One region of the Streptomyces sp. CC224B genome, then DNA from elsewhere that is predicted to be linked to it. Evidence: riboswitches for the same ligand, from Rfam matches in the RefSeq annotation. Region 1 holds a riboswitch; each other region holds the start of a gene.
What was found. A riboswitch is a leader RNA that binds a small molecule or an ion and turns the genes downstream of it on or off. The one in region 1 is predicted to bind cobalamin.

Region 1 (3,263 bases):
CAGCGGGTTCCGCAGCAGGGACTGGAGGACCGCCCCGCACACCGCCAGGCCCGCGCCGCACACGCCCGCGAGCAGGGTGCGCGGCATGCGCAGGTTCCAGACGATGCCGTCGCGCAGCGGCGTGAGGCGCGCCTCGCCGCCGCCGAGGTGGCCCGCCACCGCCGCCCATACGTCGGGTACGGAGATGTCGGCGGGGCCGATGGTGACGGCCACGGCCACCGACAGGAGCAGGGCGGCCAGGCCCGTCGCGCACAGCAGGCCCGTGCTCCGCCACCAGGATCTCCTCGCGCCGATCCGTGCGTCGTTCCGTGTGCCGATCCGTGCGTCGTTCCGTGCGTCGTTCCGCGTGCCGTTCCGCGCGTCCTTCCGCGTGTTCACCGCCGGGCGCCGCGTCGCTTCGTCTTCTGTGCCGGTTCCCGTGCCGATTGCTGTGCCGGTCCCCGTGTCGCTTCCCCTGGCCGCGCGCGCACCGTCCCGTGCCGTCGCGCTCACCGTGCCAGGCCGAACTTCCGCAGGCCCGCCGCCACTTGTTCGATGCCGTCGACCGTCCGGATCGTCGGGTTCAGGGCCTGCCCGCTGAGCAGCACGTAGCGCTTCTTCCTCACGGCCGTGAGGTTCTTGGTGACGGGGTGGGACTCCAGGAACTTGATCTTCTGGCGGGCGCTCTCCGCCGACTGGGCCTTGCGCGTGAGGTCGCCGATCACCAGGACGTCGGGGTCGCGGTCGGCCACCGTCTCCCAGTTGACCTGCGGCCACTCGGCGCGCGTGTCGGCGAAGGCGTTGCGGACGCCGAGGGTGCGCGTGATGATGCCGGGCGCGCCGCAGCAGCCCGCGATGTACGGGGTCTTGGAGTCCGAGAACCAGTACAGGACGGACGCCTTGGACGCCTTGACCGTACGGGCCGCCTTCGCGGTGCGGGACTTGAGGTCCGCGATCAGGCGCTCGCCGCGCTCCTCCACGTGGAAGACGCGGGCCAGGTCGCGGATCTCCTTGTGGACGGTGTCCATGGTGAGTGTCTTGGTGCGGGTGCCGTCGTCGTCGCCGCTGTTGTCCTTGCCCGCGCAGTCGGTGGGCGAGACGTAGACGGGGACGCCCAGCTCGGTGAACTTGGCGCGGTCGGCGACGCCGCCCTTGCCCACGGTGTAGAGGAACGAGGCGCTGACGAAGTCCGGCTCCTTGGAGAGGACCTTCTCCAGGGACGGGTAGCGGTCCGCGAGGCGCTCGACCTTCGCGTTGTCCTTCGCGAGGTTCGGCCGGACCGGGTCGGTCCAGGTGCCGGTGCCCGCCATGCGGTCGGCGAGGCCGAGGGAGAGGAGGATCTCGGTGGAGCCCTGGTCCAGGGAGACGGCCCGGCGGGGCGGGGCGGTCACCGTGGCCTTCTTGCCGCAGGAGGTGACCGTCACCGGATAGCCGTCGGCCCCGGCCTCGTCGTCCCGGCCGGCGGAGGAGCCGCCGCCGCACGCCGTGAGCAGGAGCAGGCCGCCCGCGGCGAGCAGCGACGCGGTGCGGCGTACGCGAGGGCGTGTCCGAAGGCCTGCCCGGAGGCTCGTGCGAGGGCTTGTCCGAGGGCGTATCCGAGGGGCGAGAGAGAGCACACGTCTTCCCGGGTCTCATGGCTCATGCGCGGAGCCTGGTCTGCGAAACCCCGCCGCCCGGCGCCCGGACGGCGGTGCCAGCAGGTCTTCGGACTCGGGTTCGTCCGGACGGGGCCGCCTTCCCGGGCGCCCGTGGGCGCCCAGTGGCCGCTGGCCCCGCCCGTCCCCCTCACCGCTGCGCGTCAGTTCCGGATTCCCACCGGATTCCCTGGCCCGGGTGCGGGCGCGACTGGCGTGCGCAAGCTATCACCCCGGGCTCTCGTCACCGCTGGTCGGGGCGGGGTTCGCCGCGGTACGTCCCGAAGGACCACTTGTTGCCCTCCGGGTCCGCTACGGCGAACTCCCGGCTGCCGTACGGCTGGTCCGCGATCTCCCGGAGCACCTTGACGCCCGCGTCGGTGAGGCGCCGGTAGAGGGCGTCCACGTGGTCCGTGACGACGTACGCGCCGAACGTGCCCGGCTCCAGGCACCACTCGGCCGCCTCAGGGTTGTGGCTGCCGAGCATGACGCCGCCGCCCTCGGGCCAGTCGAGCTGGGCGTGGGCGACGCGGCCGCCGTCCTCGTACACGGCGGTCCGCAGGAAGCCGAGCGTGCCGACGAGGAAGTCGATCAGGGCGGGGGCGTCGTGGGCCTGGAAGGTGGGCCAGACGTCGGGTGCGCGCCGGGTCGTGGGGGTGTGCGTGGTGTCGATGTTCTGACCGCTCTGCGTGAGATGCGCGTTCTGCGGTGCTTCGTCGCTGTTCATGGGTCTCAGTCTTCGCCGGTCAGGTGCCCTCCGGCTTGGATATTCCGGCACTCCTCGGCCAGCCAGGCGGTCGGGCTCACGCCCGTGTACTGCTGGAAGTCCCGTACCAGGTGGGAGTGGTCGTAGTAGCCGCAGTCGGCGGCCACGCGGGCGAGGTCCGGGGGCGCGCCCGCGACGACGGCGCGGACGACGCGGGCCTTCGCGTGCTGGAAGCGCATGAGGCGGGCGGCCTGCTTGGGGGTGACGCCGGTCTCGGCGCGGAACAGGGCCGAAAGGCGGCGCTCGCTGAGCGCGACGTGCGCGGCCAGGCCCCGCAGGGTGCCCGCGCCCCGGTGCCGGGCGAGCCACGCCCAGGCCTCGGCGACCTCCGGGCGGGCGGCGCCGCGCCGGTCGGCGTCGGCCGCGCGCCGCGCCAGGTAGGCGTCGAGGCAGGCGAACCGCGCGTCCCAGCTGTCCGCCGCGCACAGCCGCTCCCGTACGTCCGCGGCCAGGCGGCCCAGGACGTCCGTGCCGTCGATGACGAGCTGCCCGGTCAGCTCGGCGGCGGGCAGGCCGAGGAGCGCGCGGGCCGCCAGCGGGTGCAGGGCGAGCTGGATGCCCGCCTCGCGCTCGGGCCGGACGACGTACGCCGGGCTCTGGTGCAGGCCGCCGACGACGATGACGGCGCGGGCGGCGCCCGGGCCGGTGGCCTCGGCGGGGGTGCGGCCGGTGACGACCGGGCCGTCGAGGGAGAAGAGCAGCGTCAGGTACGGGGACGGCAGGCCGCGGTGCAGGGCCGGGGTCTGGCCCGAGACGCGGTAGCCCACGGCGGACACCACCAGGCCGCGCCGCCCCGGAGCGGGCGCGGCGTGGACGAACTCCTGGCCGGCGGTGTCCATGGGTTCCATTGTGGCTCCGTACCGCGCGTCGCCGCGGGGCGGCGG
Region 2 (3,263 bases), on a different contig from region 1:
GCGGTGAGCGTCTCGACGGCGCCCCGCAGGGCGGCGTAGCGCTCCTCGTGGAACTGCTCGGGGGTGCACCGGTCGACCATGTGCAGGACGGCGTCCGGCTCCAGGACGACCGTGGCGCGCCGGTCGCCGATGCCCCGGGCGACGCCGTCGATCCACGCGCGGTAGGCGTCGCCGTCGGCGGCGCCGCCCCGGGAGAACTGGCCGCAGTCGCGGTGCGGGATGTTGTAGAGGACGAGCAGCGCGTCCCGGCCGGCCTTCTCGGCGGCCTCGGTGAGGCCGCGCGCCTCCTCCTCGGGCCGGTCCGGCCCGATCCACTCGCCGACGGGCTGCTCGGCGATCTTGCGGATCTGCGCCGCCTCGTCCTTCCTGCCGTCCTTCTCGTACGCGGCGGCCTGCCGGGCCGCGCTCCCCTCGGGGTTGACCCAGAACGGGCCGGTGTCCGCGGGCCGCTGCCCCACCGGGCGGGTCGTGCGGTCCCGGTCGCCGTCCCCGTCGCCGCCGCCGTCGGACGAGCACCCCGAGAGCAGCAGCGCGGCCCCCGCGAGCACTGCCGCCACCGGCACCCCCCTGGCCGCGGCACCCCGCCCGCGACCTGCCTTGTTGCGGTACATCCACTCCCCCTCGGGTGCACGTTCCGTGGCTCAATCGTGGCACAACCCTGCGCAATCCCACGAGACCGTGACGTACCGGCCGGGGGACCATCTCCCCTTGCACACATGCCAGTTGGCGTCAAACTTGCCTAGGCCGACGCGGCCGCGCGCTCTAAAGTCGTAGGCACGGCCCAAGCCCCCGGCCGGAGGTGCGCATCCCGGTCCGCGCGCGCTGTCGCGCGCGCCGGGGCGTTGCGGGATGTGCGCGCGCCACTCCACGACCGACGGACCATCCGAAGCCTCCCCGCGCCGACGCCGGGTTTCTCCCGCAGCTCGAGCGTGCGCGACGGGAGGACCGGCCCGGTCGGCGACTCCGGGGGGAGCGGGTCGTTGACCGGGTCAGGTGGTGCCCGTCGACGGAGGGCGTACGCCCTCCGCGCGCGCCCGGCTCCGGGCGCGGCCTTTGGTTGACAGTGTCCATGACCACCTGCGACTCTCCGGGCGACAAGTCCATACGTCGAGGCGACGGTCGCCAGGAACCCGGTGTGACTCCGGGACGGTCCCGCCACTGTGACCCCACGCTCGGGCGTGGGGAAGTCAGGAACTGACCCCGTCGTCCTCCTGCCATGGGGCGTGGAAACCCCAGAAGGAGAGCCCGGTATGTCTGCTGCGCCCGCGCACACCGCTTCACACACCGACACCGCCGCGATACGGTCCGCGACCCTCGGGACCCGCGACTGGCTGCTGGCGGCGGGGGCCGTGATCCTCGCGCTGATCGCCCTGTACGCCGTCTTCATGGACAACGGTTCGCTGATCTCGGCGACCGGCGACTACCTCCACGAGTTCGCCCACGACGGCCGGCACCTCTTCGGTGCCCCCTGCCACTGATCGGGGCCGCGTCCGCCATGACCGCGTCCCCGCACCACGTTTCTTCCTCCCCGTCCCCGAACTCCCCGACCGCTCCCCGTTCCCCGATGTCCCCTGACTCCCCGGCCGCCTCCCCCGTGGCCTCCTCCCCCGTCCTGTCGCTGCTCGGCCGCGGTCTCGCGGCCGGGGGCCTGGGCGGGCTCGCCGCCGGGCTCTTCTCGCTGCTGCTCGCCGAGCCCCTGATGGACAGGGCGATCCGCGCCGAGGAGGCCCGCTCGCAGGCCCACGCCCACGACGACGCGGCCGCCGCGAACGCCGTGCAGCACCACGAGGAGCTGTTCTCGCGCTCGACCCAGCACGCGGGCCTGGTGGTCGCGCTGGTCGTCGCGGGCCTGGCGATCGGCGTGCTGTGCGCCGTCGCGTACGCGCTGGTGCACCGGCGCGACCCGCGCGCCGCGCCCTGGCCGAGAGCGCTCGCGTTCTGCGCCGCCGCGTTCCTCGCGGTCTCCCTCTTCCCGGCCCTGCGCTACCCGGCGAACCCGCCGGGCGTCGGCGACTCCGGCACCGTGGGCGACCGCCAGACGATGTGGCTGGCGGCGGTCGTGATCGGCGTGCTCGGCATGTTCCTGGTGTGGCAGGTGTACGTACGCCTCGCCGCGCGGCCGCAGCCGGTGCGGCAGCTCGCGGCGGCGGGCACGGCGGTCGCCGTCCTCGCGCTGCTGTGGACGCTGCCGGACAACCCGGACCCGGTGCCGGTCGACGCGACGCTGCTGTGGGACTTCCGGGTGCTGTCGCTCGCCTCGCACGTCGTGCTGTGGGCGGTGTTCGCGGCCGTCTTCGGCGGCCTCGGCCTGCGCGCCGTCCGCGGCGGCGCGGCCGCGCGGGAGGGCTAGCGCGCCGGGCGGCCGGGGCGCGGCGACCGGTCCGCGGTCACCGGTCACCGGGCCCCGGCCGTCCCGCCCGTCCGGACCGCCCCGGCCGCCCGCGGCCTCGCCCCGGCCTGCTACGGCCCCGCCACCCCCGTCAGGTAGGCGGAGACGACCACGTTCGCCGAGTACGTGCGGCTCGCGCGGTCGAAGCTGCCGCCGCAGGTGATGAGGCGGATCTCGGCGCGGCCCCGCTCGCGGGGGCCGTACGCCGCCCCGGCGTCGAAGTCCTCCCTGCTGAGCACCCGTACGTCGTCCACCGTGAACTCGGCGACCGACCCGTCGTCGCGCACCACCCCCACCTGCTGGCCCGGGCGGACCGCGCTGAGGTGGTAGAAGACGGCGGGCCTGCTCTCGGTGTCCACGTGCCCGACGAACAGCGCGACCCCGGCGGCCCCGGGCCGCACCCCGCCGCCGTACCAGCCGACGACTCCCGGCCGCGCGTACGACGGCGGGTCTATGGCGCCGTCCGCGTCCAGGCCGCGCGCCACCACCGGGGCCCGCACGCCGAGCGCGGGTACGTCCACGCGCAGGGGCCGGGCGGCGGGCAGCGGCTCGCGCGGGGCCGGCAGCTCGACCCCGGCGGGGCGGCCGACGGCGGCGACGTCGCCGGTGGTGGGGTCGGACAGGCCGCCGCGCACATCGGTGATCTCGTTGCCCCACAGCCACAGGCCCACCAGCAGCACGGCCCACGCCAGCCCCATGACGAGACGGCTCGTGCCGTGCGTGCCCCTGCCGCTGCCGGGCTCGGGCCCGCTCATGGTCAGTCCGAGCGGTGCCGGCGGACGCTGCGGAGGGCCACGGCGACGGCGGCGGCGCCGGCGAGCACCAGGCCGACGACCGCGTGCCGGGTGCCCGGGCCGGTCCCCTCGGCGACCGC
Region 3 (3,263 bases), on a different contig from region 1:
GTCGACCAGGGCATGGTCATGTCCTCGACGGTGTCGACCTCGACGGGCTTGAGTGCCGCCACGTCCAGGGCCTCGGCGTGCCGGGCGTAGACGCCCTGGACGTAGCGGTGACCGGTGTCGGCGCCGATGACGAGGTGGAGCCGGTCGGGGTGGCGCCGCGCCTCATGGGCGGCGGCCAGGTAGGCGGCGCCGGTGGACAGGCCCGCGAAGACGGCGTGGGCGCGCAGCAGGGCGACCGAGCCGGACAGGGCGTGGGTGAAGTCCAGCCAGTGCACGGCGTCGTAGAGGTGGTGGCGGACGTTGTCGAAGGGGATCGAGGAACCGATCCCGGCGATGATCGCCTCCGGGTCGTGGTGGTCCTGGCTGCCGAAGGTCACGCTGCCGAAGGGCTGCACGCCGACGAGGCGCACCGCCGGGTCGCGGCGGCGCAGGTGTTCCACGAGGCCGCCGGTGGAGGCGCCGGAGCCGACGCCGCCGACCACCGTGAGCGGCCGGTCGGGCACGGTCGCGGCCACGAGGTCGGCGACCTCCCGGTAGCCCGCGTAATGGATGTCGTCGTGGTACTGGCGCATCCAGTGGACGTCGGGCCGCGCGGCGAGGATCTCGCGCACCCGCCGGACGCGCAGGCGCTGGTCGAGCCGGAGGTCGCGGGAGGGCTCGACCTGCTCCACCGTGGCGCCGAGGATCTCCAGTTGGACGCGGGTGGTGGCGTCGACGGTGGTGGACGCCACGATGTGGCAGCGCATGCCGTAGCGGTGGCAGGCCAGGGCCAGGGCGTAGGCGTAGATGCCGCTGGAGCTGTCGACGAGGGTCTGGCCGGGGCGGACGACACCGCGGTCGAGGAGCCGGCGGACCGCGCCGAGCGCGGAGTAGATCTTCATGGACTCGAAGCGGAGCAGCACCATGCCGTCGGTCAGGCGGATGAGGTCGGGGGTCTTCAGGGCGTCGGCTATGTGGGGGTGGATCACCCATATCCTCCTCGGGCGAATGAGCACTGGTGGCCGAGCGAGCAGAAGAAGGCGGACAGCTCGTCCTTGAGCGCGGGGGCGGGGCGGTGGGCGAAGAGGTAGCCGACGACGGAGCCCGTGTGGGCGACGAAGACCCCGTCGGCGCCGAACTCCTCCCGGTGGGCGAGGACCGCGTCGAAGCACCGCTTGGGCAGGACGTCCTGGGAGAGCGCGGCGCTGGTGGTCGCCGCCCGGGCGACGGCGCACGGGTCCGTCGCCGCGAAGCCCTTGAGCAGGTCGGTCAGGCAGCGTTCGTACTCCTGGGCGCGGCGCCGGTAGTGCGGCAGGAGCAGCGGGGTGACCGCGGCCGTGTCCACGGTGCCGGTCTCGGTGACGTACGCCGTGTGGAAGCCGACGGCCGTGCCCAGGCGCCGCACCACGCGGTGCCGGCCGCTCAGGTGCAGCGCGAACTCGTCGAGGAACACGCTGTCGGCGCGCTCGATCGCGGCGAGGACACCGAGGACCGCGTCGGGGTCGTAGGGCAGCGCGAACACCCGGAACAGGCAGCGCAGGGTGGCGACGACGTCGGCCGTCGAGCTGGCCATGCCGACGCCGACCCGCAGTTCGGAGTGGGCGCGCCAGCTGCCCCGGGGGAGGGTGAGGCCGTAGCGGTCGAGGAAGAGCCGGACGGCCGTCGCCGACTTGTCCCCGAGCGGGTGCGGGCCGGGTTCGCCGGGCCCCGGGGTGAAGTGCACCCAGGAGTGGCGGTCGACGGGGAACGACACCAGCGCGATGTCGGGGTCCGGGCCGGGCCGCAGGGGGCCTTGGTAGAGCTCGCCGAGGGTGCCGTGGCAGACCCCGGACGAGGGGCGCGCCGAAGGACCGGCGCGGTCGGCCCGCGCCGCGTCCCGGGTGCCGGGCGTCCGGCGCCCGTCGTTCGCAGCTCTGCCCTGCACAGCACACCCGCCCTCGAGGTCACCGTGAACAACGCGTACGGGTGGCGCACGCGCACAGCGGCAGGTCTTCGGACTCGGGGGCGTGTCCCCCGCCTTCGGACGAAGGCGCGGGGGCTCCTACTGGCCGTCGCTTCCCGGGGCCGGTGTCCGGCCCCAGTGCGCCTGACGGCGTTCGTTCCCTCTCACCGCTGCGGGGCAGTCCCGGATTCCCACCGGGTTCCCTCTTACGACGCGCCACCGCGGACGGTGGCGCGAACCGACTGCGCACATCAGCGTAGAGGCGCCGCCGCTCCGGCGACAGGGCGTCTCCGCAGACGGCTGGTTATGGCCGAATGCCGCCCTCCGGGTGCCGGGCCCCGGACGCGGCGGCGGGGCGGGGCGAACGGCCGGCGGTGTGCGGTCGGGAACGTCAGACGGCGACCACGCAGTTGTCGGAGCTGTGGGTGCCGTGGACGGTGACGATGCCGGCCGTGCCGTCGCCGAAGAAGCGGGCGAGCACGCCGGCGGGGCGGCCGCCGAAGAGGAGGGGGCCGAGGACCGGCGCGACGTCGGCGTCGTACACCTCGTCCGCGCCGTCGGCGGCCAGGGACAGCCGGCAGGTGCGCGGGGACACGAAGTCCTGGACGATGCTCGTGCCCTCCTCGGCGGCGGCGGTCACCGCCGTCTCCCACTCCGCCGGACCCGTCTCGCGGCCGATGACGACCTGTTTGCCGCTCATCCCGATGCTCGCCTTGAGGACCAGCGACTCGCGGTGGTCCACGGCGTACCGGACGAGGTCGACCTTGCGGTCGCCCCGGTGCGTGAAGCGGTGGGACAGCACCCGCGTCCACGGGAGGTAGCGGTCGACCAGGGCCTGTTCGGCGGCGCTCATCCACGGGCGGCCCTCCGACAGGTGCCCCATGGTGAGCTTGCTGGAGAGGAAGGTGGACGTCTGGGTGCCCACGAGCAGGCAGCCGTGGTCCAGGGCCGCCTGTACGGGCGCGGTGTCGATGCCGAGTTCGAGCCAGTCCGGGATGGTGAAGTCCCGCAACCCCACCTGGTAGCGCAGGTGCGGCGGGCAGTCCCAGGCCTCGTGGAGGTCCTCGGGCTCGAAGAAGCGCGCGGTCAGACCCCGGCTCGCAAAGTACTCGGTCTGCATGTCGAAGTACCGGGTCTCGCCGCCCTGGTCGCGGGCGCTGCCCAGCACCGCGACGCGGGGCGCCACGCCCAGTTCCGCGCACACGTCGCGGAACATCTCGGTGCGCACGGCGAAGGGGTCCTGGCTGCTGAACGGCAGCCTGCCCTGCTCGTCGGCGTACAGTTCGCGCCAGACCGCGAGGCGGGAGTGCACCTCCACCGGGCCGCCGAGCGCCCCGCTGAC

Region 2: it holds a riboswitch for cobalamin, as region 1 does, so the genes downstream of both, QK440_RS05310 (CbtB-domain containing protein) here and QK440_RS01875 (ABC transporter substrate-binding protein) in region 1, are expected to answer to the same signal.
Region 3: it holds a riboswitch for cobalamin, as region 1 does, so the genes downstream of both, QK440_RS04925 (hypothetical protein) here and QK440_RS01875 (ABC transporter substrate-binding protein) in region 1, are expected to answer to the same signal.

The regions. Positions count from the first base shown of each region.
Region 1 covers NZ_JASCXL010000002.1:164,907-168,169, reverse strand. The annotation lists gene QK440_RS01880 (iron chelate uptake ABC transporter family permease subunit) at 1-258, opposite strand, end outside; gene QK440_RS01875 (ABC transporter substrate-binding protein) at 489-1,496, opposite strand; cobalamin riboswitch at 1,657-1,844, opposite strand; gene QK440_RS01870 (VOC family protein) at 1,858-2,340, opposite strand; gene QK440_RS01865 (helix-turn-helix domain-containing protein) at 2,346-3,218, opposite strand.
Region 2 covers NZ_JASCXL010000008.1:76,459-79,721, forward strand. The annotation lists gene QK440_RS05305 (glycoside hydrolase family 6 protein) at 1-611, opposite strand, end outside; cobalamin riboswitch at 1,094-1,218, shown strand; gene QK440_RS05310 (CbtB-domain containing protein) at 1,251-1,478, shown strand; gene QK440_RS05315 (CbtA family protein) at 1,565-2,350, shown strand; gene QK440_RS05320 (class F sortase) at 2,461-3,144, opposite strand; gene QK440_RS05325 (hypothetical protein) at 3,147-3,263, opposite strand, start outside.
Region 3 covers NZ_JASCXL010000007.1:99,637-102,899, reverse strand. The annotation lists gene QK440_RS04930 (pyridoxal-phosphate dependent enzyme) at 1-968, opposite strand, end outside; gene QK440_RS04925 (hypothetical protein) at 965-1,903, opposite strand; cobalamin riboswitch at 1,945-2,160, opposite strand; gene QK440_RS04920 (hypothetical protein) at 2,313-3,263, opposite strand, start outside.